DNA from 3 places in the Streptomyces sp. NPDC001157 genome. Region 3 is predicted to be linked to each of the others. Evidence: riboswitches for the same ligand, from Rfam matches in the RefSeq annotation. Region 3 holds a riboswitch; each other region holds the start of a gene.

Region 1 (9,795 bases), on a different contig from region 3:
TGCCCACCTCGAAGAGCTTCTCGTACAGCGGCACGGTGTCCGTTCTGTCGGAGACGGCCCGCAGTGCCGCGCCGAGCCGCCTGACCAGCCTGAGCTTCGCGTCCTCGAGGCTGCGTCGGTCCCCCTTGACGCGGGGCCAGCCTTCGCGCACCTTGGCGACGATGTCCTCCAGCAGTCTCGGGTTCTCCTCCACACTCTCGATCTCTATGGCCGCGGCATAGAGATCCAGGGCCTTCGGATCCTCCGTGCGGAGGTTCGCGGCCACGAAGAGCCGGTGGGCCAGAGTGCGCCCCCGCACAGGTGACTGCCGCACCAACTCCCCGAGCCCCTTCTTCACTTCGGCCTGAATGCTGCCGCCCGTGGCCGTCAGCTCTGCCGCCCGCCGACGGGACAGCAGCACCAGAGCGATGAGCAGTTCCCGGCTGGGCCCGCGCGGCTGCAGTGCCTGCTCGACCAGCTCTCCACCGCCTCGCTCCCCAAGGTGGTGCAGTACGCGGAAGCCGAAGTAGGCCTGAAGGATGCTGTGCGGGAAACGGACCTTCTTCTCGGAGCCCTCCACCAGCCTGAGCCTGTGCGCGTTGCCCACGATCCGGGCGAGCACGGCGTGGCACTGGTCCGCGTTCCCTTCACGCAGACGCCTGCCCTCCTCGGCGCCCAGCCTGTCGCAGAGCGTGTTCCATATCCGCCGTCGGTGCCACTCGGACAAGGCGTTCTGGCGCTTGCCGTACCGGTCGAAGCGGCGGCTCCTCGTCCACATGTGCTCCGCCCAGGTTCTCGCGTGCCGCGCCGTACCGGGATGCACGTCCTGGTCGAGCAATTCGTCGAAGCCGACCTCCAGTTCGTCCTGGAGCAGTCCGATGCACGCCAGGGCGGAGACCACTTCGACGGTGTCCCGGCGCTCCTTCGATGTCAGCGCCACCTCCTCGCGCAGTCGGCCCTCGCACAGGGCCTGATCCCACTTCTCCAGGAGCCACAGCCGGAGCGTGCTGCGATCCCGGCTGCGAGTGTCCAGCCGCTGGGGATCGTCGCGCGGACGGTCACGCTCCAGGGCGCCCAGGCAGTGCAGTTCGCGCGCAATCTGCAGGTAGATGGGAGATTCGGTCACCTCCGCCGTCTCCACGATCCAGTCCACCCGGCGCTCGTCCGTGCCCGGTACCTGCCCTTCGAGGAACCGGAGGGCCTCCTCCTCGCTCAGCGGTTCCAGCTCGACGATCGCGGCGGGGGTGCTCTCCAGCGGACTGTGCGGCCGGGAGGCGATGACCAGGGGCAGCTTCTCGTCATAGGCGCGCTGGATGGCCTGGCGGATGATGTTGTCGCGGTGCTGCTGGAGATCGCCGTCGAGGAGCGCCTCTTCCAACCCGTCGGCTATCACCACCGGCTTGTCGTCGGCCAGCAGTTGCTGCCAGACCCGCTCGGTCTTGCCGCGCGCCAGAATGCCCTGGGGCGCCTCGTCTGCGAAGCGCTGCTTGGCCATGCGCTCGAAGTTGAGGTCACTCCCGCCGTCCGCGTCCCTCAGCCTGATCGGCACAGGCACGGCGTTCAGCCGGGCGAGCAGTTCGGTGAGCCGTACGAGGACGGCGGTCTTGCCCGCGCCGACGCCTCCGACGAGGAGATAGGGCCTGCGTGTGTCGCGCTCCCGCAGCCGTTCGGCGATGACCTGGACAACCTCCTCGCGGCCGACGATCTCGGCGGCGTCCTGCCCGGCGGTGGGCATCAGTCCCCGGGGATCCCCACGCGCCTTCGCCAGGTAACGCCGCTTGGTCCAGCTGTACCACCAGAACAGGAAGAGCGCGGCGGCGAGCGAAGCGGTGAGCACGGGACCCACGAACATCTGGACGGCGTCGAACCCCTTGCTCTGGCGCAGGTGCTCGAACCCGGTCGACGTATGCGCGAACCAGATGTACACACCCTCCCCGCACCAGGCGAGGACCGCGAGCAGGGCGGTCAGCCAGACGATCCTGGTCACGTTGGCGTAGGAGAACCATCTGCGCCATTTCCTGGGGCGGGCGGTGCCCCCGCGGGTCTCCGGACGCAACGCCCTTCGTGGCCACGTCCTGCTGGGCGGGTGACGGGTGACCGACATCGTGCGTTCTCCCTCCGAGAGCGGTTCTCGGGATTGGAGGCCCACGCCGACGCCTGCACCTCCTTCCATTGGAAGCACTCCCCCAACACCCCGCAACCCGGGTCATGACACCCCTGTGGAAAACCGGAGGCCCGTTGTCCTACCCGTCCGGCAGACTCGGTGCCATGGACATCGTGATCCGGCAGGCGGAGCCCGGCGAGTACGAGACCCTCGGCGAGATCACCGCCCAGGCCTACCTCGGCGACGGCCTGCTCGACTTCGCCGGCAGCGACTGGTACCTCGGCGAGCTGAAGGACGTCGCCAAGCGGGCGGCCCACGCGCAGGTCCTGGTCGCCGTGGAGCGCGACCGCGTCCTCGGGGGCGTGACCTTCGTGCCGTCCGGCGGTCCCCTGTCCGAGATAGCCGGGCCCTCGGAGAGCGAGATACGGATGCTCGCCGTCGCCCCGGCCGCCCGCGGCCGTGGCATCGGCGAGGCCCTCGTACGCGCCTGCATCGACCGGTCCAGGGCCACGGCCGGCCGCACCGGCCTCGTCCTGTCGACCCAGGGCTCGATGCGTGCCGCCCACAGGATCTACGAGCGCCTCGGCTTCGTCCGCGTCCCCGAGCGCGACTGGCATCCGATTCCGGGGAACGAGGACATCCTGCTGCTCACCTATGAGTTGACGCTCTGACACGCTCCGAAGTCACCGGCGACACAACATATGGGGGTGCTCCCCCAGCCCGGCACAAGATGTATGCTCATGCTCGCTGTCGCCGCAGGGGAATCCGGTGTGAGTCCGGAACTGTCCCGCAACGGTGTACCCATGCGTGTTCGCACACATATGGGCGTCAGTCCGAGGACCTGCCGACAGTGCGCCCGGCCCATCCGGCCCGGGTGCCTTGACGTCCGGGCCTCGTGGAGTGGGCCGGTGGACGCGACGCCGTGCGCGCTCGTGACTGCCCCCTGCCCTCCGCAAGGCCCCCGTGCCGAGCGAGGGAGAGCCTCACGTGACCATCGCGCCAGCAGACCCGGTTTCAGCCAGCACCGCCGTGGCCGACGACGGCCTGGGAGCCGCGCTGCTGCGGACCCTGACCGAGCTGACCGCCGACCTCCCCGACGCCGACCCCGGCCGGGTCGCCGCCGCCGCGCTGCGCGGCCGGTCCGCCCGGGCGGACGAGACGGAGCTGCGTGAACTGGCCACCGAGGCGGCCGCCGGCCTCATCTCGGAGGACCCCGCGTACAGCAGGCTGGCCGCCCGGCTGCTCACGATCAGCATCGCCGCTGAGGCCGCCTCGCAGGGCGTCACGTCCTTCACGGAGTCGGTCGCCGTCGGCCACCGCGAGGGGCTGATCGCCGACCGTACGGCGGAGTTCGTGCGTGTCCACGCGGCCCGCCTCGACGCGCTCGTCGACCCCCAGGGCGACGACCGTTTCGGCTACTTCGGCCTGCGCACGCTCCACAGCCGCTATCTGCTCCGGCACCCGATCACCCGCAGCGTGATCGAGACCCCGCAGCACTTCATGCTGCGGGTCGCGAGCGGCCTCGCCGAGGACGACACCAGCCGGGCGCTGGACGAAGTCGCCGCGCTCTACGGCCTGATGAGCCGCCTCGACTACCTCCCGTCCTCCCCCACCCTCTTCAACTCCGGCACCCGGCACCCCCAGATGTCGTCCTGCTACCTCCTCGACTCCCCGCTGGACGAGCTGGACTCCATCTACGACCGCTACCACCAGGTGGCCCGCCTCTCGAAGCACGCCGGCGGCATCGGACTGTCGTACTCCCGCATCCGCGGCCGCGGTTCGCTGATCCGCGGCACCAACGGCCACTCCAACGGCATCGTGCCGTTCCTCAAGACCCTCGACGCCTCGGTCGCCGCCGTGAACCAGGGCGGCAGGCGCAAGGGCGCGGCGGCCGTCTACCTGGAGACCTGGCACTCCGACATCGAGGAGTTCCTGGAGCTGCGCGACAACACCGGCGAGGACGCCCGCCGTACGCACAACCTGAACCTCGCGCACTGGGTCCCGGACGAGTTCATGCGCCGGGTCAACGCCGACGAGCAGTGGAGCCTCTTCTCCCCCGCCGACGTACCCGAGTTGGTGGACCTGTGGGGCGAGGAGTTCGACGCCGCCTACCGGAAGGCCGAGGCGGAGGGGCTGGCCCGCAAGACCATCCCCGCCCGCGATCTCTACGGCCGCATGATGCGCACCCTCGCCCAGACCGGCAACGGCTGGATGACGTTCAAGGACGCCGCCAACCGCACCGCCAACCAGACGGCCGAGCCGGGCCATGTCGTCCACTCCTCCAACCTCTGCACGGAGATCCTGGAGGTCACGGACGACGGCGAGACGGCGGTCTGCAACCTGGGGTCGGTCAACCTCGGGGCGTTCGTGGCCGGTCAGGACATCGACTGGGAACGGCTGGACGAGACGGTCCGCACGGCGGTGACCTTCCTGGACCGCGTGGTCGACATCAACTTCTACCCGACCGAGCAGGCGGGCCGGTCGAACGCCCGCTGGCGCCCCGTTGGCCTGGGCGCGATGGGCCTCCAGGACGTCTTCTTCAAGCTCCGCCTGCCCTTCGACTCACCGGAGGCGAAGGCCCTGTCCACCCGTATCGCCGAGCGCATCATGCTCGCCGCGTACGAGGCCTCGGCCGACCTCGCCGAGCGGAGCGGCCCGCTGCCGGCCTGGGAGAAGACCCGTACGGCCCGCGGCGTCCTGCACCCCGACCACTACGACACCGAACTCACCTGGCCGGAGCGCTGGGCAGCCCTCCGGGAGCGCATCGCGACCGTCGGCATGCGCAACTCGCTCCTCCTCGCGATCGCCCCCACCGCCACCATCGCGTCGATCGCGGGCGTGTACGAGTGCATCGAGCCGCAGGTCTCCAACCTCTTCAAGCGCGAGACGCTGTCCGGTGAATTCCTGCAGGTCAACTCGTACTTGGTGAAGGACCTCAAGGAGCTGGGCGTCTGGGACGCCCGCACCCGCGAGGCGCTGCGCGAGGCGAACGGCTCGGTGCAGGACTTCGCCTGGATCCCGGCCGATGTACGCGCCCTGTACCGCACGGCGTGGGAGATCCCGCAGCGCGGCCTGATCGACATGGCCGCGGCCCGCACCCCGTATCTGGACCAGTCCCAGTCCCTGAACCTGTTCCTGGAGACGCCGACCATCGGCAAGCTCTCCTCGATGTACGCGTACGCCTGGAAGCAGGGCCTGAAGACGACGTACTACCTGCGCTCCCGCCCGGCGACGCGGATCGCCCGAGCCGCGCAGGCCCAGCCTGAAAAGACGATCCCCGTGCAGCAAGCAGCCGACCCCGAAGCGGTCGCCTGCTCCCTGGAAAACCCCGAGTCCTGCGAGGCCTGCCAGTAATGACCGCCCACCCGTCGCCCGACCACCACCCCTCAACGACGGCGCTGCGCGCCGGCACCTCCCGATCCCAGAACCTGCTCGACCCGGGCTTCGAACTGACCCTGCGCCCCATGCGCTACCCGGACTTCTACGAGCGCTACCGGGACGCCATCAAGAACACCTGGACCGTGGAGGAGGTCGACCTCCACTCGGACGTGGCCGACCTCGCCAAGCTCACGCCCGCCGAGCAGCACCTGATCGGCCGCCTGGTCGCGTTCTTCGCGACGGGTGACTCGATCGTGGCGAACAACCTGGTGCTGACCCTGTACAAGCACATCAACTCCCCCGAGGCACGGCTCTACCTGAGCCGCCAGCTGTTCGAGGAGGCAGTCCACGTCCAGTTCTATCTGACCCTCCTGGACACCTACCTCCCCGACCCGGAGGACCGCGCCGCGGCCTTCGCGGCCGTCGAGAACATCCCCTCGATCCGCGAGAAGGCCCAGTTCTGCTTCAAGTGGATGGACTCGGTCGATTCGCTCGACCGCCTGGAGTCCAAGGCCGACCGCCGCCGCTTCCTGCTCAACCTGATCTGCTTCGCCGCCTGCATCGAGGGCCTGTTCTTCTACGGTGCCTTCGCGTACGTCTACTGGTTCCGCAGCCGGGGTCTGCTGCACGGCCTGGCGACCGGCACCAACTGGGTCTTCCGCGACGAGACGATGCACATGTCCTTCGCGTTCGACGTGGTCGACACGGTCCGCAAGGAGGAGCCGGAGCTCTTCGACGACCAGCTGCAGCAGCAGGTCACGGACATGCTGCGGGAAGCCGTGGAGGCCGAGCTGCAGTTCGGCCGCGACCTGTGCGGGGACGGTCTGCCCGGCATGAACACCGAGTCGATGCGCCAGTACCTGGAGTGCGTCGCCGACCAGCGCCTCACCCGCCTCGGCTTCGCCCCGGTGTACGGCTCCGAGAACCCCTTCTCCTTCATGGAGTTGCAGGGTGTCCAGGAACTGACCAACTTCTTCGAGCGGCGGCCTTCGGCGTACCAGGTGGCGGTCGAGGGGACGGTCGACCTGGACGAGGACTTCTGACGGCCCCGGCTGTGATATGCCGGGAGGGTGATCAGCCGCCTCCCCTTGGATGACCAACTCGACTCCCTGCGTGCGGTGTTGTCCCGCAACAGCGTTCTGACCGAGGTGCTGGAGCGGACCGCGACGATGGCGCTGCCCGGCTGGTATCTCACCGCCGGGTGCCTCTTCCAGACCGTCTGGAACGTCGTCACCGACCGTCCGCCCACCGCCGGCATCAAGGACTACGACGTCTTCTACTTCGACGCCGGCGACCTGTCCTGGGAGGCCGAGGATGCCGTGATCAAGGCCGGCCGGGAGATCTTCGCGGATCTCCCGGCCGAGGTCGAGATCCGCAACGAGGCGCGCGTGCACCTGTGGTACGAGGACAGGTTCGGGGTGCCGTGCCCGCCGTACGAGTCGAGCGAGGCGGCGATCGACAGCTTCGCCGCCACGACCTGCTGCCTGGGTGTACGGCTGGAGCCTGACGGCCGGTGGCGGGTCTACGCACCGCACGGCCTCTCCGACGTCTTCAACCTCGTCCTGCGGCCCAACCCCGTACTCGCACCACGTTCCGTATACGAAGCCAAGTCGGCGCGCTGGCTGACGCAGTGGCCGGAGCTGACCGTGCTGGACTGGCCTGGCTGAAACTTGTCCATGGCGCGTCCATCGGACGGCCATGGACCTCCCACGGGGCGGCAAAGTTCTTCCGGCCCATCTGTTCCGGGCTTCTCGCCGCCCGCTACTTTCTGGCCGTCCTGTCATGCCACGCACAACCGCACCACAACGGCATCACCGGACGCTCAATGTGTCATGCCCATGACGGCATCGCGCACCGCCGCCGCTACGCGCGTCACAGGCCTGCCACCAGCGTCGAGAACCCCACTCCAACGACGGAGGCAGTACCCCCATGCGTCAGACACGCAGCGGAAAGCCCAGACGGAGCATGCGAAGACTCCTCGCCGTAGCCGTCCCCGCCCTCGCACTCGGCCTCGCCGGACTCGTCGCGGCACCCGCGCACGCCCAGCCCGTGGCGTCCGCGGCCTCGCACACCACCCGGGTCACCCAGAACGCCAAGGCCCTCACCTCCCCCGAGCGCCAGACGTTCCACTCGACCGGCAAGGCCGGCCAGAAGGTGCCGACCCAGCACCTGTGCGCCACCGCCGCCCCGGGCCACGCGTCCTGCTTCGCCCAGCGCCGCACCGACATCAAGCAGCGGCTGGCCTCCGCGGTCGCCGCCGCCGCACCCTCCGGCCTCAGCCCGGCCAACCTGCACAGCGCCTACAACCTGCCGTCGACGGGCGGCTCGGGCCTGACCGTTGCCGTGGTGGACGCCTACAACGACCCCAACGCCGAGTCGGACCTCGCCACTTACCGCTCGACGTACGGCCTGTCCTCCTGCACCAAGGCCAACGGCTGCTTCAAGCAGGTCAGCCAGACCGGTTCCACGACCTCGCTGCCCACCAACGACACCGGCTGGGCGGGTGAGGAGGCGCTGGACCTCGACATGGTCAGCGCCGTCTGCCCGAACTGCAACATCATCCTCGTCGAGGCGAACTCCGCGAACGACACCGACCTCGGCATCGCCGAGAACGAGGCCGTGTCGCTCGGCGCGAAGTTCGTCTCCAACAGCTGGGGCGGCTCCGAGTCCTCCTCCCAGACCAGCGAGGACACCTCGTACTTCAAGCACCCGGGTGTCGCGATCACCGTCTCCGCCGGTGACTCCGCCTACGGCGCCGAGTACCCCGCGACCTCGCAGTACGTGACGGCGGTCGGCGGTACGGCGCTGTCCACGTCCTCCAACTCCCGCGGCTGGACCGAGTCGGTGTGGCACACCAGCTCCACCGAGGGCACCGGCTCCGGCTGCTCCGCGTACGACCCGAAGCCGAGCTGGCAGACGGACACCGGCTGCAGCAAGCGCATGGAGGCCGACGTCTCAGCGGTCGCCGACCCGGCCACCGGCGTGGCGGTCTACGACACCTACGGCGGCTCCGGCTGGGCGGTCTACGGCGGCACCAGCGCCTCGGCGCCGATCATCGCCGGCGTGTACGCGCTGGCCGGCACCCCCGGCTCCAGCGACTACCCGGCGAAGTACCCGTACTCTCACACCAGCAACCTGTACGACGTCACCAGCGGCAACAACGGCTCCTGCTCGACGTCCTACTTCTGCACCGCCAGGACCGGCTACGACGGCCCGACCGGCTGGGGCACCCCGAACGGCACCACCGCCTTCACCTCGGGCAGCACCTCCGGCAACACGGTGACCGTCACCAACCCGGGCAGCCAGTCGACGACGACCGGCAGCTCGGTCAGCCTGCAGATCAGCGCAAGCGACAGCGCGGGCGCGGCTCTCACCTACAGCGCGAGCGGCCTGCCGACCGGACTGTCGATCAGCAGCTCCAGCGGCCTGATCTCCGGTACGGCGTCCACCGCGGGCACCTACCAGGTCACCGTCACCGCCAAGGACTCGACCGGCGCCTCCGGCTCGACCTCCTTCAGCTGGACCGTCGGTTCCAGCGGCGGCACCTGCACCTCCTCGCAGCTGCTGGGCAACCCCGGCTTCGAGTCGGGCAACACCACCTGGACCGCGTCCAGCGGTGTCATCACCAACGACAGCGGTGAGTCGGCGCACGGCGGTTCGTACTACGCCTGGCTGGACGGCTACGGCTCCTCGCACACCGACACGCTGTCCCAGTCGGTGACCGTGCCGAGCGGCTGCAAGGCGACCTTCACCTTCTACCTGCACATCGACACCGCGGAGACCGGCAGCACCGCGTACGACAAGCTGACGGTCAGCGCCGGTTCGACCACCCTGGCGACGTACTCGAACGTCAACGCCGCCTCCGGGTACGCCCAGAAGTCCATCGACTTGTCCTCGTACGCCGGTTCCACCGTCACCCTGAAGTTCAGCGGTGTCGAGGACTCCTCGCTCCAGACCAGCTTCGTCCTCGACGACACCGCCGTCACGACCAGCTGATCCCGATCGATCCTGTTTGACCCCGGGCCCCGGTCGCCGCCTTCGCGGCCGGGGCTCAGATGGGGGTCCCCCAGGCGTTTAGCACTGGGGGCGGATCCGGACGCAGGGCTCACACGTCACAGGAGAGAGGAGGCCCCCCATGCGCCGAACGATCCGCCACACGACCCTCGCCCTCGCGGCACTCACCCTCGCCCTGGCCGGCTGCGGCAACCAGACCGACAGCGGCAAGGGCGGCGACAGCAGCAGCGTGTCGTCCTCCCCCACCCCCAAGAAGAGCCCGCCGGCCAGCCCGGCTCCCAGCCCCCCAGGCGGCTGTACGACGGCGTCGACGCTCAGTG
Region 2 (9,795 bases), on a different contig from region 3:
GTCGTCCACGACGCCGGCCGTGGCGTCGTAGCCGAAGAGGTAGTCGACGGTCGCCGCCATCTCGAAGGCACCCTTGTAGCCGTGCCGCCGCATGGCCGCCATCCAGCGAGGGTTGACGACTCGCGCGCGGAAGACGCGGTGCGTCTCCTCGCCCAGCGTCCGCGTCTTCACCTGGTCGGGGGTGGCGGAGTCACCGACGTACGCCTCGGGGCTCTCGCCCGTCAGATGCCGCACCATGGCGACCATGCCGCCGTGGTACTGGAAGTAGTCGTCGGCGTCGACGAGGTCGTGCTCACGGGTGTCGACGTTCTTCGCGGCCACGGCGATCCGCTTGAAGGCCGTCTCCATGTCCCCGCGCGCGGCCCGTCCGTCGAGCCCGCGGCCGTAGGCGTAACCGCCCCAGACGGCGTACACCTCGGCCAGGTCGGCGTCGGAGCGCCAGTTGCGGGCGTCGATCAGCGGCAGCAGACCGGCACCGTAGGCGCCCGGCTTGGAGCCGAAGATCCGGGAGGTCGCGCGCCGCCGGTCGCCGTGCCGTGCCGTGTCCTCGTCGGCGTGCGCGCGGACGAAGTTGCGGTCGGCGGGCTCGTCCAGCTCGGCGATCTTGCGGACGGCGTCGTCGATCAGCCCGACCACGTGCGGGAACGCGTCACGGAAGAAGCCGGAGATGCGGACGGTGACGTCGATGCGCGGCCGTCCGAGCTCGTCGAGCGGGATCACCTCGAAGCCGGTCACGCGGCGCGAGGCGTCGTCCCAGACCGGCCGGCAGCCCAGCAGCGCCAGGATCTCGGCGATGTCGTCGCCCTGCGTGCGCATCGCGGAGGTGCCCCAGACCGTCAGGCCGACGGACTTCGGGTACTCGCCGGTGTCCTGCAGATACCGCTGCACGAGGGAGTCTGCGAGGGACTGTCCGACCTCCCAACTCAGCCTGGAGGGAATGGCCTTGGGGTCGACAGAGTAGAAGTTCCGGCCGGTCGGCAGGACGTTGACCAGTCCACGGGTCGGGGAGCCGGACGGACCGGCCGGGACGTAACCGCCGTCGAGCGCCTTGAGGATGTGGCCGATCTCGTCCGTCGTACGCGCCAGTCGCGGCACCACCTCGGTGCAGGCGAACTCCAACACCGCGACGGCGTCCGGGAGTTCGGCGCCCAGAACCCCGCGTACGAGAGCCGGGGCGAGGGTGACGTCCCAGTCCCGTGCCTCCATGCCCTCCGCGATCCGCCGGCACAGCTGCTCCAGCAGGTCGATGGCGTCGGCGGCCGTACGGGAGGGGCCCTCGACGAGATCGGTCAGCTCGACGGGCACCTTCACCGGAGCACCGGGCTCGGCGAGCAACTCCTTCTCGACCAGCCCGAAATGAGCGGCCAGCGAAGCCCTGAGCCCCGGCAGAGCGTTCGCCTGCCCGCCCCACACCTGCGAGGCGCGCAGCACGGCGAGCACCAGGTTCACCCGCGGCTCGCCCACCGGCCCGCCGCCCAGGATGTGCAGTCCGTCCCGGATCTGCACGTCCTTGATCTCGCACAGATAGCCGTCGATGTGCATGACGAACTCGTCGAACTCGTCCTCGTCCGGCTGCTCGTCCACATGCAGGTCGTGGTGCAGCTCGGCCGCCTTGACCAGCGTCCAGATCTGCGCCCGCACCGCCGGCGCCTTCGTCGGGTCCAGGTCGGAGACCAGCGCGTACTCGTCGAGCAGCTGCTCCAGCTTGGCCAGATCGCCGTAGGTGTCGGCACGGGCCATCGGCGGTACGAGGTGGTCGACGACCGTGGCGTGCCCGCGCCGCTTGGCCTGGGTGCCCTCACCGGGGTCGTTGACGATGAACGGGTAGATCAACGGCAGTTCACCGAGCACGGCGTCGGGCGCGCATCCGCTGCCGAGCCCGAGCCCCTTGCCGGGCAGCCACTCCATCGTGCCGTGCTTGCCCATGTGGACGATCGCGTCGGCGCCGAACGTGTTGTCGAGCCACCGGTAGGCCGCCATGTAGTGGTGCGAGGGCGGCATGTCGGGGTCGTGGTAGATCGCGATCGGGTTCTCGCCGAAGCCGCGCGGCGGCTGGATCATCACGACGACGTTCCCGAACTGGAGGGAGGCGAGAACGATGTCCTCCCCGTCGACGTACAGATTGCCCGGCGGCTCGCCCCACGCCTCCAGCATCCCGTCCCGGAGCTCCGGGTCGAGCTTGTCGAACCAGGCCCGGTAGTCGGCGAGCGGCACGCGCGCGGGCGCGGCGGCCAGCTGCTCCTCCGTCAGCCACTCCACGTCGTGACCACCGGCCGCGATGAGCCGGTGGATCAACTCGTCGCCGCCGGAAGGGTATTCGGTGAGCGAATACCCGGCGGCCTTCAACGCGTCCAGCACCTGTACGGCCGACGCGGGCGTGTCCAGACCGACCGCGTTGCCGACCCGTGAGTGCTTCGTCGGGTACGCGGTGAAGACGAGCGCCAGCTTCTTGTCCGCGTTCGCCTTGTGCTTCAACAGCGCATGCCGTACGGCGATCCCGGCGACGCGCGCGGCCCGCTCCGGGTCGGCGACGTACACGGGCACGTCGTCGGGGCCCTGCTCCTTGAAGGAGAACGGGACGGTGATCAGCCGCCCGTCGAACTCGGGGATCGCGACCTGCATCGCCGCGTCCATGGGGGACAGGGCGGCGTCCGACTCGTCCCAGGCCGCGCGGGACGAGGTCAGGCAAAGGCCTTGCAGGACGGGGACGTCGAGGTCGGCGAGCGCGCCGATGTCCCAGGCCTCCTCATCACCGCCCGCCGACGCCTGCGAGGCGTGCGTGCCGCCGGCGGCGAGGACGGTGGCGACCAGGGCGTCGGTCCGGCCGAGGATCTCGTACAGCCCGGCGTCCGCACCGCGCAGCGAACCGCAGTACACGGGAAGGGCGTTGGCGCCCTTCGCCTCGATCGCGTCGCACAGGGTGTCCACGAACGCGGTGTTGCCGCTCAGCTCATGGGCCCGGTAGAAGAGCACGCCGACGGTCGGCCGCCCCTCGATGAACTCCCGCTCGCCGTGGACGCCGTACTCCGGCATCTTCTGCGGCTCGACGAACCCCTCGCCGGTCAGCAGCACGGTGTCGGACAGGAACCGGGCGAGCTCGGTGAGGTTGGCGGGGCCGCCCTCGACGAGGTACCTGAGCGCCTCCGCCACGACACCGGCGGGCACGGACGACTCGGCCATCAGCTCGGCGTCGGGGACGGCCTCCCCGCCGAGCAGCACGGTCGGGATCCCGGACGCCCGGAGCGCGGCGAGCCCGTCCTCCCAGGCCCGCTTCCCGCCCAGCAGCCGTACGACGGCGATGTCGGCGCCGTCGAGGAGGCCGGGCAGCTCCTCGGTCACATCCACCCGGGTCGGATTGCCGATCCGGTAGTCGGCACCGGAGGCGGCCCGAGCGGCCAACAGATCCGTGTCGGCGGTCGACAACAACAACACTGTGCTCATGCGGGCGCTCCCGGTGGAATGAAAGGCAGTCCTTGCGGCGCGCCGGACTCGATGAGCCGCCAGAGCGCGTCCGTGTCCGCGTGGTGTTCGATCAGGTCGCCGAGCCGGTCGAGCTGCTCCTCGCGCAGCGCGGCGAAAGAGGTGTCGGGCGCCGGCACGAAACGACGGCCCGCGGCGGCCGCCACCTCGCGCAGAAACGCCCGCCGGAACCCGTCCGACTCCAGCGAACCGTGCCAGTGCGTGCCCCAGGTCTGCCCGACCCGGATGCCGTCCAGGAAGGCTTCCCCTCCGTGGATGTCGGCGACCCCGTGATGGATCTCGTACCCCTCGACATGCTCGCCCAGGGCTTCCCCCACGGGCCGGGTGAGGGTCTTCTCGCGGGCGAACCGCACCCGTACGGGCAGCACTCCGAGCGCTTCGACATGCCCGCGCCGGCTCTCGACCTCGTCCTCGATGTGCTCGCCGAGGACCTGGAAGCCACCGCAGATGCCGAGGACGGGCCGCTGTTCGGTGGCCCTGCGGACCAGAGCGTCCGCAAGTCCCCGCTCGCGCAGCCACTCCAGGGCCTTCACGGTCCCCCGGGTCCCCGGAACGACGACGAGGTCGGCGTCGGCGAGCTCCTCCGGCCGGTCCACGAACCGCACCACGACGCCCGGTTCGGCGGCCAGGGCGTCCACGTCGGTGAAGTTGGACATCAGCGGGATCGCGCACACGGCGACCCGCAGCACGTCCTCGCCGACGGGCGGCGCGACGTTCGACTCCCGTACCGTCCCCCGAAGGGAGACCCGCAGTCCGTCCTCCTCGTCGATGCCGAGGCCGTGCTGGAACGGCAGGACGCCGTAGGTGTGCCGTCCGGTGAGCCCGTGCAGCATGTCGAGCCCGGGCTCCAGAAGGCTGACGTCCCCGCGGAACTTGTTGACGAGGAACCCGGCGACGAGTTCCTGGTCCTCGGGCGAGAGCAGGGCGACGGTCCCGAAGAAGGAGGCGAAGACCCCGCCGCGGTCGATGTCACCGACCACGAGCACGGGAAGCCGCGCGTTACGGGCGATCCCCATGTTCACGATGTCGGTTCGGCGCAGGTTGATCTCGGCGGGAGAACCCGCCCCCTCACAGATTACGGCGTCATACGTGCCCCGCAACTCGGCGAGACAGTCGAGGACGGTGCCGAGAAGCTTCTGCTGGCGCCCCCCGTGATACCCGCGTGCGCTCAGCTCACCCACCGGCTTGCCCATCAGCACGACCTGGCTGCTCTGCTCGCCACCGGGCTTGAGCAGCACGGGATTCATCAGCGCGGTCGGCTCGACCCGGCAGGCCTGCGCCTGCATGGCCTGAGCCCGCCCGATCTCGGCACCCTCGCGCGTCACAAACGAATTGAGGGACATGTTCTGCGCCTTGAAGGGCGCGACCTTGACCCCCTGCCGCACCAGCCAGCGACAGATCCCGGCGGTGACGACACTCTTACCGGCATCGGAGGTGGTACCGGCAACGAGAAGACCCCCGCCACTCATGACGCACCGCCCTGCTGTGGCCCTGGCTGTGGGCAGTCGTTCCGCAGGGCGGAACGGGTGGGCACGGCCCCCACCGCCGGTCGCCGTGCGACCCGGCCTCGCAACACCGCCCCAGCCGCACTGACCCCCAACGCCAGCCACCCCACCCGCCGCGACAACCGCACGGCACGCTCGATGTCGCCGACTTCCACCGCACGCCCCTCCCCGTTCAGCACAGGCCGATGCTCGACCCGCCCCCCGTAGGACAAGGTCCCCCCGAGCCGCACCCCCAGCGCCCCCGCGAACGACGCCTCCACGGGCCCGGCGTTGGGACTCGGATGCTTCGAGGCGTCGGAACGCCAGGCGCGTACGGCCCCCCGGCCGTCACCCCCGGCAGCGGCGGCCAGAACGGCGGTCACCCGCGCCCCCGGCCACCCGGCCACGTCGTCCAGCCGCGCCGAAGCCCACCCGTACCGCCGGTACTTGGCCGACTTGTGCCCCACCATGGCGTCGAGCGTGTTGACGGCCCGGAACCCGAGCAGCCCCGGCACCCCGCCCACGGCCCCCCACACCAGCGCCCCCACGACGGCATCGGACGTGTTCTCGGCGACGGACTCCACAACGGCCCGCGCGATCCCGTCGACGTCCAGGGCCTGCGGATCCCGCCCGCACAGATGCGGCAGCCTGGCCCGGGCGGCCTCGACGTCCCCGGCCTCCAGCGCACGCCCGATGCCACGGGCCTCGCGCGCGAGCGAAGTCCCCCCGACGACGGCCCAGGTGGCGGCCGCGGTCAGCGCGAGGGAGGCGGCACGGGACGGACGTACGGCTCGCTGCGCCACGAGGCCGAGCGCAATGGCGCCACCGGCGCACACGGCGGTGTGCAGCGCGCCCCACCCGCGATGGTCCCGCCACAGCACCCGCTCCACGGCCCCCGCGGCCCGTCCGAACACGGCGACCGGATGTCCGCGGCGCGGATCGCCGAGCAGATGGTCACCGAGGAGGCCGGCGGCGGCGCCGTACGCGAAGACGCGATCGGCACGCATCGGCTCAGCCGGCCGTGGGGTCGGGCAGGGACCTGGTCCTGTACCTCAAACGGCAGGCTGGCATGACGACATGTCCTCACTCAGGGTGTCCACGCCCTGGTTCGACTAGACCGGCGGTGAGAGTTCCTGGCTCCCGGGGCTTACTACCCCGGTGACAGTGGCGGGACCGCGCCGGACTTGCACCGGCTTCCTCTCGCGCCGCCGTATATGGCTTCGGCAGTCCACCACGCCCCCGAACGGCAGTCAACTTGCCGTTGACCTGCGGCGGGGGAGTGTGCTGAGGCCCACACCCGGTGCTCGGATCCGCGCATGAAAAACCCGCGGGGCGAGGAGGCACGAAAGGGTGCTTCCTAGCCCCGCGGGACGGTTGGGGAGGCGGTCCGGCCGCCTCAGGCCTTGGCGATCACCAGATGGATCCCGTACGCCACCGCCGCCGCGCACCCCGCGAAGGCCACGTACGCGCCGGCCACCGCGAGGGACGCCGAGTTGCCCTGCGCCACGGCCCGCTCGCGGCGCGACAGGCCCATGATGCCGAGGGTGAACAGGGCCACGAGGCCCACCGTGACCGCGAGGCTGACGCCGAAGACGGAGCCCAGGGCTGCCCAGTCGATCTTCATGCTGCTTCTCTTCCTTCGTACCGGGAGGCGGGCTCAGACGGCCGCGGCCGGCGGGGTCGCCGGGTCGGGGGCGGCGGTCACGGGGGCCGGGGCGGGGATCGTCGCCGTCAGGCCCTCGGTCACCGTGCCCGTGGGGGGCGGGGTCACGGCGGCGATCGCCGTGGTCACCACGCCCGCGGGTTCGTCGGTCTCGTTGACGTTCGACGCGTCGACGACCTCGCGCCGGGAGATCTTCCAGATGGCCGCACTGGCGACGACCAGGAAGACGGCGACGACGGCGGTGCCCCAGTCGCCGAGATCCGTGACGGACTCCGCGCCCGCACCGACCAGGGCCGCGGCCGGCAACGTCAGGCACCAGGCCACGAGCATGCGGGTCGCCGTCGACCAGCGGACCACGCCGCCCTTGCGGCCGAGACCCGCGCCCATCACCGAACCGGAGACCGAGTGGGTGGTGGAGAGCGAGAAGCCGAGGTGCGAGGAGGCCAGGATGACCGTGGCCGCGCTGGTCTGGGCGGCGAAGCCCTGCTGCGGCTGGAGCTCGGTCAGGCCCTTGCCCATGGTGCGGATGATGCGCCAGCCACCGAGCCAGGTGCCGAGCGCGATGGCGAGGCCCGCGGAGAGGATGACCCAGGTGGGCGGGTCGGAGTCGGGGGCGACGGCGCCGCCGGCGACCAGGGCGAGGGTGATGATGCCCATCGTCTTCTGTGCGTCGTTGGTGCCGTGGGCCAGCGAGACCAGGCCCGCGGAGGCGATCTGGCCGACGCGGTAGCCCTTCTCTGCGGCCTTGCCGTCGGCCTTCTTGCCGAGGGTGTACGACAGCCGGGTCGCGAGCAGCGCTGCCAGGCCCGCGACGATCGGGGCGGCGAGCGCCGGGATGAGCACCTTGGTGACGAGCACGTCGCCGTGCACCGCGCCCATGCCGGCCGAGGCGATGGTGGCGCCGATCAGGCCGCCCATCAGGGCGTGCGAGGAACTGGAGGGAAGGCCGACGAGCCAGGTCAGCAGGTTCCAGAGGATCGCGCCGACCAGCGCCGCGAAGATGACCTCGGGACGTATGCCGGTCTCGTCGACGAGACCCTTGGAGATCGTGTTGGCGACCTCCACGGAGAGGAAGGCACCCGCAAGGTTCAGCGCGGCGGACATGGCCACCGCGACCTTGGGCTTGAGCGCGCCGGTCGAGATGGTGGTGGCCATCGCGTTGGCGGTGTCGTGGAAACCGTTCGTGAAATCAAACGCGAGTGCGGTCACTACCACAATCGCGAGGATCAGCGAGAAGTTTTCCATTTACCCAGGCAATCGTTCGAAGTCAACGGTCGGTTGACCGTAGGCAACCTGGGTGAACGGAAGATGAACTGAGGGAGGCTGCGCGATGTCCGGATGAGGGGGTCGCCGCTCCGCCCGGTCCCGGCGGCCCCCTGGTCCCTCGGTGTCCCTTGGCTAGTAGCCCCGGGCGAACCTCCTCAGCTGGGTCTGCGACCCGTTGAAGAGATTCTGGTCACCCGGCAGACCGCCGCTGTTGTCGTACTGCCAGAAGGTCCAGAACGACCAGCCGGCCGGCAGCGAACCCGCGGCCCCGGACTCGTGACGGGCTATCCACAGCGCGTGGTTCGAGGCGAACGCGCTGCTCCCCCCGGTGCACGTGTTCCACCAGTGGGTGGTCGTGTAGATCACGGGGTGGCGGCCGGTGAGCCGCTTCACCTCGCTGCTGAACGACTTGATCCAGCCGACCATGCTCGCCTTGCTCATGCCGTAGCACCTGTGCTTGGCGCTGTAAGGGTTGTATTCGATGTCGAGCGCGGGCGGCAGCGTCCAGCCGTCCGAGGACCACCTGCCGCCGTGGTTCACGAAGTACGCGGCCTGCGCCCTGCCCGACGACTTGTCCGGCAGCGCGAAGTGGTACGCCCCGCGGATGATGCCGGCGCTGCGGGCGCCGTTGTACTGCTGGCTGAAGTACGGGTTGCGGTAGTTCGTGGACTCGGTCGCCTTGACGTATACGAACCTGGCGCCCTTGGCCTTCGCGCTCGACCAGTCGACGTTCTTCTGGTGCGAAGAGACGTCGTGCCCCTTCGGTAGGCCCGCCGCCGATGCCGGAAGGTCGGCGAGAGCTGCCCCTGCGACGGTGAGTGCCGCCACGGAGACCGCGATGACGCGGGCGCGACGGCGGAACGGTTTGCGATCACGAGCCATATTTCCCCCCGGAATGGCGACGTGCACGACAAAACAACGGGAGATTACTGGAAGGTCGTCGAATGCTCGGCGATCTCCGGCCAAGAACCGAGAGAGACGGATATGTCCCTATAGCGGGTCTTTCGAAGGCATGGCTTCCGCCCTAAAGTGCCCCCGCCCGGCGGCGGGTCGAGGGTGTGCCTGGCAGGATCGCGGCATGGCTGAGCAGCGGCGGGACCAGCGAGGCGAACGGGATGCGCGGGAAGGTGTGCAGGACGCGCCGGGGCGGTGGGGGAGGGACGTGAGTGCCGAGACGGCCCACGCCTGGGAAGCGCTCGTCGCGACCGCCCGCCGCACGGTCGCCGACGGACTCGTCGTCGGCACCTCCGGCAACGTCTCGGTGCGCGTCGGGGACACCGTGCTGGTCACGCCCTCGGGCGTGCCCTACGACCGGCTCACGCCCGAGGACGTGACCGGCGTCGACCTCGACGGCCGCCAGGTGCTCGGCACGCTCGTCCCGACGAGCGAACTCCCCATGCACCTTGCGATCCACCGCACCACCGACGCCCGCGCCGTCGTCCACACCCACGCCGTGCATGCGACGGCCGTCTCGACGCTCGTCCCCGAGCTCCCGGCGATCCACTACATGGCCTGCGCCCTCGGCGGCCCCGTCCGAGTTGCCCCCTATGCGACATACGGCAGTGAGGAGTTGGCCGAGAACATGCTCCACGCCCTCGCCGACCGCACCGCCTGCCTGCTGCAGAACCACGGCACGATGGCGTACGGCACCACCCTCGACCAGGCCTACGACCGCACGGCCCAGCTGGAATGGATGTGCCGCCTGTGGCTGACGGCCTCGTCGGTGCCGGGCCTGTCACCGACACTCCTCTCCCCGCAGCAGCTGGCGGAGGCGGCGGACAAGCTGCGCGGGTACGGGCAACGACAGTGAGGCCCGCACGCCCGCAGTCGGCGTGCCGGCAGGGGCGAGCAGGCTCGCACAACCGCGGTCGCTGCGGTCGCCGCGGGCGGCGCGGCTGTCGG
Region 3 (9,795 bases):
GCCGATCCCGCAGGCGCAGTCGAGCAACTTGCGCGGCCCGGTGCCGAGTTCGCGGCCGACGAGGGTGTCCAGGGCCGCGGCCTGGCGGGCCATGCTCGCCTCCCAGTCCGGGAAGATGCGGTGGTAGTCGGCGGCGAGCGAGTCGTAGAAGTCCCGCGCTGAACCGTTCACTCGCCCGTCGCCTCCAGCACCGCCATGGCCGCGTTGTGCCCCGGCACCCCGCTCACTCCCCCACCCCGCACCGCGCCCGCCCCGCACAGCAGTACGTTCGCGTGCCGGGTCTCCACGCCCCACCGGCCGGTGCCGTCCTGGGCGTAGGGCCAGGTCAGTTCGCGGTGGAAGATGTTGCCGCCGGGCAGGCGCAGGTCGCGCTCCAGGTCGAGCGGCGTCTTCGCCTCGATGCAGGGGCGCCCGTCCGCGTCGGTCGCCAGACAGTCGGCAAGGGGTTCGGCGAGGTGGGCGTCGAGCCCGGCGAGGGTGGACTTCAGGAGCTCTTCACGTACGGAGTCGTTGTCCCGTTCGAAGAGCCGGGCGGGTGTGTGCAGGCCGAAGAGCGTCAGGGTCTGGTAGCCCTGGTCGACGAGGTCGCCGCCGAGGATCGTCGGGTCGGTGAGGGAGTGGCAGTAGATCTCCGAGGGCGGCGCGGTGGGGAGTCGGCCGGAGGCGGCCTGGGCGTGGGCGGCGGCGAGTTGCTGGTAGCCCTCGGCGATGTGGAAGGTGCCGGAGAACGCCTCGTGCGGGTCGACGGAGCTGTCGCGCAGCCTCGGCAGCCGCTTGAGGAGCATGTTCACCTTGAGCTGGGCACCCTCTGCGGGGGCCGGGGGCGTGTCGCCGGTCAGTTCGGCGAGGGCCTGCGGGGAGGCGCCCACGAGAACGTGGCGGGCGGCTGCGACGCCCTCTCCGTCCGCCGTGCGGTAGGTGATCTCCGCGGCCCGCCCGTCGGTGTCGATACGGAGGGCCTCGTGCCCGGTGGCGATGACGGCGCCCGCGTCCCGGGCCGCGCCGGCCAGGGCGTCGGTCAGGGCACCCATGCCGCCGACGGGGACGTCCCAGGCGCCGGTGCCGCCACCGATCACGTGGTAGAGGAAGCAGCGGTTCTGGGCCAGTGAGGGGTCGTGGGCGTCGGCGAACGTGCCGATCAGGGCGTCGGTGAGGACGACGCCCCGCACGAGGTCGTCGGCGAAGCGGTCCTCGATCGCGGCGCCGATGGGCTCCTCGAACAGCGTCCGCCAGGCCTCGTCGTCGTCGATGCGGCGGCGCAGTTCCTCGCGGGTGGGCAGCGGTTCGGTGAGGGTCGGGAAGACCCGCTCGGCGACGCGGCCGGTCATGCCGTAGAAGCGCTGCCAGGCCTCGTACTCGCGGTCGGAGCCGGTGAGCCGGGCGAAGGCCTCCCGGGTGCGCCTCTCGCCGCCACCGACCAGGAGTCCGGTGGGCCGGCCGTCCCGTTCCACGGGGGTGTACGAGGAGATGGTGCGGGCCCGGACGCGGAAGTCGAGGCCGAGGTCGCGCACGATCTTCTTCGGCAGCAGGCTGACCAGATAGGAGTAGCGCGACAGCCGTGCGTCCACGCCGGCGAAGGGGCGGGTGGAGACCGCGGCGCCCCCGGTGTGGTCCAGCCGCTCCAGGACCAGTACGGACCGTCCGGCCCGGGCCAGGTAGGCGGCGGCGACCAGGCCATTGTGGCCTCCGCCGACGATCACGGCGTCGTATGTCCGGTGTCCCTCGTGTGCAGCCATGGTTCTTGGTAACACGCGATGATCGTCAGCGGCCAGGGGGTTACGGCGACGGGGTCAGCGCCCGCCCGACGCACGCTGCTGCCGCAACACCGCCACCCGGCGGTACACCTCAACCGCCTCGGCGCCCCGGCCGAGCTGTTCCAGGCAATGGGCCTCGTCGTTGCGACTGGCGAGGGTGTCGGCGTGGTCGGGGCCCAGGACGCGTTCCCGGGCGGCGGCCACGCGGCGGTACTCGGTGAGGGCGTCGGACCAGCGGCCCAGCCAGCCGAGGCCGACGGCGACCTCGCGGCGGCTGACCAGGGTGTCGGGGTGGTCGGGGCCGAGGACGCGCTCGCGGATGGCGCAGACGTCGCGGGACTCGGCGAGGGCCTCCTCCCAGCGGCCCAGGCGGCCGAGGTTGACGCCGAGGCCGTGGCGGGCACGGAGGGTCTCGGGGTGGGTGGGGCCCTGGACGCGGGTGCGATCGTCGATGAGGTCGCGGTAGAGGGTGAGGGCCTCGGCGCTGCGGCCCAGGCGGCCGAGGCTGATGCCTACCTCGTAGCGGGCGGCGAGGGTGTCGGGGTGATCGGGGCCGAGGGCCTGGGCGCGGGCCTCGGCGACCTCGCGGTAGGTCTGCAGGGCCTCCGGCCAGCGGCCCAACTGGCCTAGGGCGTAAGCGACTTCGTAGCGGGTGACGAGGGTGTCGGGGTGATCGGGGCCCAGCACGCGGGCGCGTGCTGCGGCCACGTCGCAGGCCATGCGGTAGGAGTCCTCCAGACGGCCGAGTCTGCTGAGGTTGAAGGCGAGGTTGTGGCGGCAGCGCAAGGTGTCGGGGTGGTCGGGGCCCATGCCGCGCTCCCGGGCCGCGAGCACGGAGGTGTACACCTGGTGGGCGTCGAAGTGGCGGCCCAACTGGCCCAGTACATACGCCATTTCCTGGCGGGCGGCGAGGGTGTCGGGGTGGTCGGCGCCAAGGGCGCGGGTTCTCGCGGCGGCCACGAACTTGTACTCCTGCAGGGCGTCGGCGGCGCGGCCGGTGCGGCTGAGGGTGAAGGCGACCTCGTAGCGGCTGGCGAGGGTGTCGGGGTGCTCGGGGCCGAGCAGGTGGGCGCGTTCGGCGGCGACCGCGCGGTGCACCTCGCCGGCCTCCGCCCAGCGGCCGAGGCGTCCCAGACTGAGGCCGGCGTTGTGCCGTCCGGCGAGGGCGGTGAGGGTCTGCGGGGAGGGGGCGGGGAGCCGGTCGGGGACGGGGTCGTCGCTCCGGCCGTTCGCGGGCCGCGGAATCCATTCGCCCGTGAGGCCCGCCGAGGCGTCCGGAGGCGTGGAGCTGAGACCGGCGCCGGTGGCCTTGTGGCCGGTGGTCATGCCGCGGGTCCACGAGGGCAGCCGGGCCTCGCGGGAAGGCACCTGCTCGGGCGGCCGGAGCACCGGCTGCGGGGTCACGACGGTCGGTACGTATGTCGGTGTGGCCCGGCCCAGGCCGATACGCCGACCCAACTCGCGGGCATCGTGCGGGCGTTGCTCGGGGAGCTTGGCCAGCAGGTCCAGGATGATCTTCTCGAGGTACTCGGGGAGTTCGGCCCGGCGGCTGCGCGGCGGCCGGGGCGGGGTGTCACGGTGGCCGACGAGGATCGCCCAGGCGTCGTCGAGGTCGAACGGCGGCACGCCGGTGGCGATCTCGTACAGCACGCAGCCCAGCGAGTAGAGGTCGCTGCGCTGGTCGACCTCGGAGCCGCCGATCTGTTCCGGGGACATGTAGTGCGGGGTGCCCATGGCGATGCCGGTACCGGTCAGCCGCGAGGTGAAGCCGATGTCGTGCCCGAGACGGGCGATGCCGAAGTCGCAGATCTTCACCGTGCCGTCGGTGAGCCGCATGATGTTGGCGGGTTTCAGGTCCCGGTGCACGATGCCCTGTTGGTGGGTGTAGGCGAGGGCGGAGGCGACCTGGTCGGCGATCTCGACGACGTCGCCGACCGGCAGCGGGTGATGCTTGTTGTCCTCCAGGAGCTGGGAGAGGTTGCGGCCCTCCAGGAGTTCCATCACCAGGTAGAGGATGCCGTCGGACTCGCCGAAGTCGTGCACGACGGTGATCCCGCGGTGCTGGAGGGCAGCGGCCACGCGCGCCTCGCGGCGAAAGCGTTCCCTGAGGACCCGGGTGAAGGACTGGTCGTGGTGCGGGCCGAGGGGCTTGAGGCACTTCACGGCGACATGACGGCCGAGCGACTCGTCGCGCGATCGCCACACCTCGCCCATGCCGCCCCGCCCGATCAGATCGAGCAGCCGGTACCGGCCCTGGATCAGCCTGCTGTCCCCCATCTGCTGCGATCGCCCCCGTAACTATTCGTCCCGCCCACCCCTGACTCGTCCAGTATGGCGAGCTATCGTCCGAGTTTGTACGGTGCCGGGCGGGAGCCGGGGCCGAGCCGTGACATGGCGCGCAGGATGTGTTTGGGCGGGAGTTGCCAGCGCAGACGTGCGGGAATGCAGCGAAGCAGGTTGCCCGTGGCACGCAGTTGCAGGGTGACGGTGTCGGGTTTCGGGGCGGGTCTGCCGTACAGCTCGTGGGCGTACGGCGGCAGGGCGGCGTACGCCAGTCGGGCCACGCGCCGCCACAGCGCCTCGCGCGCGGGGACGAGGAGGGGGTGCGTCGGCGGGCGAAGCAGGAAGTCGTCCACTGCGCGTGCCTCGGGTCCGACGGCGAGTTCGGGCCGCACCTTCTCGAAGTAGGCGGCCATCTCCTCCTGATCGGCCGGTACGGCGTCGGGGTCGAGGCCCACCAGGCGGGCGCTCACGCGCTGTTCGCCGATGTAGTGGTCGGCCTGCGCGTCGGTGAGTACGAAGCCGGAGCGACGCGCGACCTGGAGGTAGGAGTCGATCTCGGCGCAGTGCACCCACAGCAGCAGCTCGGGTTCGTCGACGCCGTACCGCTCCCCCGTGTCCGGGTCGGTCGCCGACAGCATGCTGTGGATCTTCCGGACGCGGGCGCCGGCCCGCTCGGCGGCTTCGGTGGTGCCGTAGCTGATGGTGCCGACGAAATTGGCGGTGCGCATGAGGCGGCCCCAGGCATCGCGCCGGAAGTCGGAGTTCTGCATGACTCCGCGCACGGCCCGCGGGTGCAGCGCCTGGAGGTAGAGCGCACGGACCCCGGCGACCCACATCATCGGGTCGCCGTGCATCTGCCAGGTCACCGAGGACGGTCCGAACAGCCCGGGGTCACCTGCTTGGATGTCCGTCACCTCTGCAGGCTAACGCCGCACCCTCGGCATCCCCAGACCGATCCACGAGATGATCTCCCGCTGGATCTCGTTGTTGCCGCCACCGAAGGTGAAGATGACCGCCGAGCGGTAGCCGCGCTCCAGTTCGCCGTGGAGCACCGCGCCCGCGGAGCCCTCCTTCAGCGCGCCCACCGCGCCGACGATCTCCATCAGCCAGGCGTAGGCGTCCCGGCGCGCCTCGGAGCCGTAGACCTTGACCGCGGAGGCGTCCTGCGGGGTGAGCGTGCCGTTCTGGACGGCGTGCACCATCCGCCAGTTGAGGAGCTTCATCGCGTCGAGTCTGGTGTGGGTCTGGGCGAGGCGGCGGCGCACCCAGGGCAGGTCGATCACGCGGCGGCCGTCGGCGAGCTTGGTCTCCGTGGCCCAGCGCTGCACGTCCTGGAGGGCGCGGATGGCCATGGTGCCGTGCGCGGCGAGGGTGACGCGCTCGTGGTTGAGCTGGTTGGTGATGAGCCGCCAGCCCTGGTTCTCGGCGCCGACGCGGCGGTTGACGGGGACGCGGATGTTCTCGTAGTAGCTGGCCGTGGTGTCATGCGAGGCGAGGGTGTTGATGACGGTGCAGGAGTAGCCGGGGTCGGTGGTGGGGACGAGGAGCATGGTGATGCCCTTGTGGGGCGGGGCGTCGGGGTCGGTTCGGGTGGCCAGCCACACCCAGTCCGCGGTGTCTCCGTTGGTCGTCCAGATCTTCTGCCCGTTGACGACGTACTCGTCGCCGTCCCGTACCGCACGGGTCTTCAGGGACGCCAGATCCGTGCCCGCGTCGGGCTCGCTGTAGCCGATCGCGAAGTCGATCTCGCCGGCGAGGATCTTCGGCAGGAAGTACGCCTTCTGCTCGTCCGTGCCGAACTGCATGATCGTCGGGCCGACCGTGTTCAGCGCCATCAGCGGCAGCGGTACGCCGGCCTGGGCGGCCTCGTCGAAGAAGATGAACTGCTCCATCGCGGTCAGCCCGCGCCCGCCGTACTCCTTCGGCCAGCCCACGCCGAGCCAGCCGTCCGTACCCAAGCGCCGGACGGTGTCGCGGTAGAAGCGTTTCTGGGCGGCCGGGTCGCCGTGCCGGGCGTAGGCGTTGTCCGGCACCAACTCGGCGAAGTACGAGCGCAGTTCGGTGCGCAGCCGCTGCTGCTCGGGCGTGTATTCGAGGTGCACGGCGCCTCCAGGCTTCCCAGGCCGGTCCTGACGGCGCACACCGTAGAACGTGTTCCAGAAATTGGGAATGGCGCGGCATACGGAAAGGGCCCCCGATTGTCCGGGGGCCCTTTGCCGGGTGAGCTGTCCGAACCGGTCAGTGGGCGACGGGAGTCGGCCGTGCGGCGCCGGGTGCCCGGACCTGTTTCGGGACGAGCACCCGTTCCGCCAGCACCCCGAAGACCAGCCCGAAGGAGGTCCACAGGGTCAGCTGGATCGCCAGGGCCGCCAGGCGGAACTGCCAGAGCAGGGTGGCGGAGAAGGTCTTGGGGACCTCGTTGACGGCCGGCAGGAACGCGTACGCGAGCCCGACGGTGAGGAGGAAGAACGCGCCCGCGGCGAGCGTCGCGTTCCAGTTGCCCAGGCGTGGCGCGAGGCGCTTGCCCAGCATGACGGTGGCGACGGCCAGCAGCACGCTGAGCACCATCATCAGGAAGTACAGCGTGGTGCGCTTGCCGATGGTGCCGGGGTCGCCGACGGACGGCGGGTTGGCCGGGTACTTCAGGAACGGCACGACGTACACGGCGATCAGACCCGCGGCCGCGAGGAGCAGCGCACTCGCGCGCGGCCCGAAGCGGCCGATGCGGCCGAGCGCGAAGCAGTACGCGAGGGCGGCGATGCCGCCGAACGCGACGCCGTAGACCAGGACACCGGTGGACAGGCCCGCGGTGGACTGCATCGTGCGGCTGACGACTTCCATGCCGTGCTCGTGCGAGTGCGCCTCCTCGTAGGCGATGGCCGCATCCACGCGCGGTTCACCGAGGAAGTAGGCGACGACCAGGGCGAGCAGGCCCGCGGCGAGTCCCGCGAGCATGCCACGCACCAGGAGGTTGCGGACGGTTGCCGAGTTCATGGGCGGCTGTGCTTTCTCGCCGCCCTCAGTGGCAGGGGAAGCCGAGCAGGTGGCGGGCGTCGTGCACCCACTCGTGCACGTCGGATCCGTTCATCACGGAAGTGGCGCCCTGCTCGGCGCCGACGAAGTAGAGCAGGACCAGCATCAGGATGCCGAAGAAGACCGCCCAGGGGACGATCGCGCCGATCGGCAGCTTTGCCGGTACGGCGGTGGGGGTGGTGGTCGGCTGAGCGACAGACTGCGCCATGGCAGGCCCTCCTGGGGAACTCGCGTCCCGTCTCGGTGGTGCACGCGACGACGGGGCGGGTCTGACTCACCCGGTGCGCACCCAGGGTGCGCACCGGACTTACAGTGGCGCGACCGTGCCGGACTTCCACCGGCTTCCGCTGTGCCGTCGTCAATATCCACGAGACGGTACCGCGAAGCAGAGGTGGGGCCAAGGGCGCACGGGACGGCGGCGAGCGCCCCTGGTGAGCCGTTTCAGCCGTCGGATCAAGGGATTTGAGGGAATGTCGAGGGCGGGGACGGACATATGACGAGCCGAGTGATCTTGATCTCACCTGCGATCACCGCGGCCCTCCGGGAGGCCCGCTTCGACGACGGCTGCCCGCTCGACGCCTCCGGGTTGCGGCAGGCACGGGCGGCCGCCGGCGCACTCCCGGCGGCGGAACGGGTCTGGGTCTCCCCCACCGTGCGCTGCCGCGAGACGGCCGAGGCTCTCGGTCTCGACGCCGTGGAGGCCCCGGAGTTGGCAGCGCTGGATGCGGGCCGCTGGCGCGGTGCGACGCTCGCGGAGGTGAGTGAGAGCGAGCCGGAGGCGCTGGCCCGCTGGCTGTCGGACCCCGGGGCCGCGCCGCACGGCGGGGAGTCGGTGGCGGCGCTGTGCGGCCGGGTGGCGGGCTGGCTGGAGACGGTCGCGCAGACGCCTGGCCGGACCGTCGCCGTGGTCGAGCCCGAGGCCGTACGGGCCGCGGTGGTCCGGGCGCTCGGGGCGCCGGAGTCGGCATTCTGGCGTACGGATGTCCCGCCGCTGACCTCCGTCGAGCTCAGCGGCAGGTCGGGGCGGTGGAACGTGCGGCTCGGGCAGCCGCTCCGCGCGCCGCTGTGAGCCTCAGTTCAGCGTGGCGAGGAAGTCCGTGCACGCCTGTGCGCAGTCCCGGCCCGCCTTCGCGCCGTCCTCGGCGCCCGGCAGCCGGTCGAAGGCATGTGCGCACTCAAGGCACACCGTGCGGCACCACTCCACCTGGATGCGGATGGCGGCCTCGTCCAGGCGGTTCTGCTCGGACAGCACACGGCACGTCGCGTCGCACACCTCCGCGCACATGATGCCCTTGCGTCGTACGAGTTCCTGCTCCTGCGTGCCGTCCGGATCCACGAGGCTGGCGCGCAGCGCACACGCGCGTGCGCACTCGGTGCACGCCTGCGCGCAGGCGAAGCGGTCCTCCAGGAACCGGAAGAGCTCCTGCTGGGTCGTCGAAGTCACACCTGGCGGGTTGCCGTCGTCGATGGCCTCAAACACCGCCGCCCGCAGTCTGGCCGACAGGGGACGCAGCGAGCAGGTTCGCGCCGGGTCCCATGGGTACCCGCGAGCCCATGAGCACCTCTTGGATGGACATCGCCGCAGGCCGCGGCGCACTCGGGATCGGCCTGGTCGTCGTGGGGGTGGCGGTCGTGGCCCTGCTGATCGGTGCCTTCTTGCTGGGCGCCCGCATCCGTCGCCGCGAACCCGCTCCGCCTCGGCCGGAGGATCAGCCGCAACTGCCGGACGACGGCCCGGTCCGCGAGGTACGGGAGAACCGTGAGCCCGCCGAGATACCCCGCAGCGAGCACCGGCTGACCCCGCACGAGCTGCCCGGACACGGCAACTCGCCAAGCAGGACCAGTGCGTCGCAGCAGCGAAAGCGCTGGAGCGGGGGCAGCAGCGGGGCGTTCGGCAGTGGCGGGCCGGGAAGCCGCTGACGCCGAACACCTCCGCGGGCGACGCCGGGAGGACGCGAGAGTCAAGACCGACCCGCCCCCGCACTGCCGCTGCCCGACTACGCCCACCTGCCGACCGGCGGGCTTGAGAGCCGCGCATGGTTCCTGACCGCCAAGGAGGTCCAGGGCGCCTCTCTTATACCAGCACTCGTACGGCGACCCGCTCCCGATCACCGCGCTGCTGTTGGTCGGCCTGGAGCATGTGCAGACGAGCGCGAGCCGACGTCGGGGCGCCCCGAGCTCGCTGCGTCCCGAGCAGCACGGCCGCCACACCGGCTCCCCGGTGTCACCCGCGACCTCCGCGCAACCCCTTCGGCCGACCACCGCACGGCACCCCCCAACCAGAGGGGCAGGCCGAGGGACGATCAGCGGTAGCTGTCTCCGACCTGGGCGCGGGGCACCCGTGCAACGTGCTGCGCACGAGAGGAGCGACCGGGAGCCGACCCGCGGCGGAAGGTGCCCACGACGTGCTCGACACGCGGCTTCCCGTGTACGACGGCGGCACCTTCCGCCGCGGGTGCTGTGCGCCTCACCTCGGAAGGTGGCGGCCCTCGCTCACCGCTGCGACCCGGCGGCCTCTACCGACGGGCTGCGGGGCTCGGACGGTGCGTTCAGCCTCTGCACGCTCGTTCGCGTCGACGCCGTCGCGCGGGCCGACCGGGCTCCGGGCCATTTCCCGCAAACCTTCACCCAGTTTCGCTCATGATGGCTGCGACGCGCCTGGACGAGGCGCTCGACCGGCCGGCGGCTCGCCGAACGCGGGGATGCTCGGCCCCTGCGGAAGCAG

What was found. A riboswitch is a leader RNA that binds a small molecule or an ion and turns the genes downstream of it on or off. The one in region 3 is predicted to bind cobalamin.
Region 1: another riboswitch for cobalamin. It lies ahead of ACWDAG_RS40940 (ribonucleoside-diphosphate reductase subunit alpha); the one in region 3 lies ahead of ACWDAG_RS04660 (CbtB domain-containing protein).
Region 2: another riboswitch for cobalamin. It lies ahead of ACWDAG_RS08585 (cobalamin biosynthesis protein); the one in region 3 lies ahead of ACWDAG_RS04660 (CbtB domain-containing protein).

What each region holds. Positions count from the first base shown of each region.
Region 1 covers NZ_JBSFJW010000041.1:42,324-52,118, forward strand. Annotated here, with positions in the region: gene ACWDAG_RS40930 (ATP-binding protein) at 1-1,966, opposite strand, end outside; gene ACWDAG_RS40935 (GNAT family N-acetyltransferase) at 2,248-2,754, shown strand; cobalamin riboswitch at 2,818-2,946, shown strand; gene ACWDAG_RS40940 (ribonucleoside-diphosphate reductase subunit alpha) at 3,071-5,437, shown strand; gene ACWDAG_RS40945 (ribonucleotide-diphosphate reductase subunit beta) at 5,437-6,504, shown strand; gene ACWDAG_RS40950 (nucleotidyltransferase family protein) at 6,532-7,128, shown strand; gene ACWDAG_RS40955 (putative Ig domain-containing protein) at 7,391-9,457, shown strand; gene ACWDAG_RS40960 (hypothetical protein) at 9,597-9,795, shown strand, end outside.
Region 2 covers NZ_JBSFJW010000004.1:56,783-66,577, reverse strand. Annotated here, with positions in the region: gene cobN (cobaltochelatase subunit CobN) at 1-3,441, opposite strand, end outside; gene ACWDAG_RS08590 (cobyric acid synthase) at 3,438-4,949, opposite strand; gene ACWDAG_RS08585 (cobalamin biosynthesis protein) at 4,946-5,971, opposite strand; cobalamin riboswitch at 6,072-6,213, opposite strand; gene ACWDAG_RS08580 (hypothetical protein) at 6,361-6,588, opposite strand; gene ACWDAG_RS08575 (anion permease) at 6,622-7,872, opposite strand; gene ACWDAG_RS08570 (lysozyme) at 8,026-8,775, opposite strand; gene ACWDAG_RS08565 (class II aldolase/adducin family protein) at 8,972-9,703, shown strand.
Region 3 covers NZ_JBSFJW010000002.1:204,706-214,500, forward strand. Annotated here, with positions in the region: gene ACWDAG_RS04630 (class I SAM-dependent methyltransferase) at 1-171, opposite strand, end outside; gene ACWDAG_RS04635 (phytoene desaturase family protein) at 168-1,736, opposite strand; gene ACWDAG_RS04640 (tetratricopeptide repeat protein) at 1,791-4,031, opposite strand; gene ACWDAG_RS04645 (oxygenase MpaB family protein) at 4,094-4,891, opposite strand; gene ACWDAG_RS04650 (acyl-CoA dehydrogenase family protein) at 4,961-6,139, opposite strand; gene ACWDAG_RS04655 (CbtA family protein) at 6,276-7,031, opposite strand; gene ACWDAG_RS04660 (CbtB domain-containing protein) at 7,057-7,278, opposite strand; cobalamin riboswitch at 7,316-7,468, opposite strand; gene ACWDAG_RS04665 (histidine phosphatase family protein) at 7,564-8,139, shown strand; gene ACWDAG_RS04670 (ferredoxin) at 8,143-8,514, opposite strand; gene ACWDAG_RS04675 (DUF6479 family protein) at 8,625-8,990, shown strand; gene ACWDAG_RS04680 (chloride channel protein) at 9,709-9,795, opposite strand, start outside.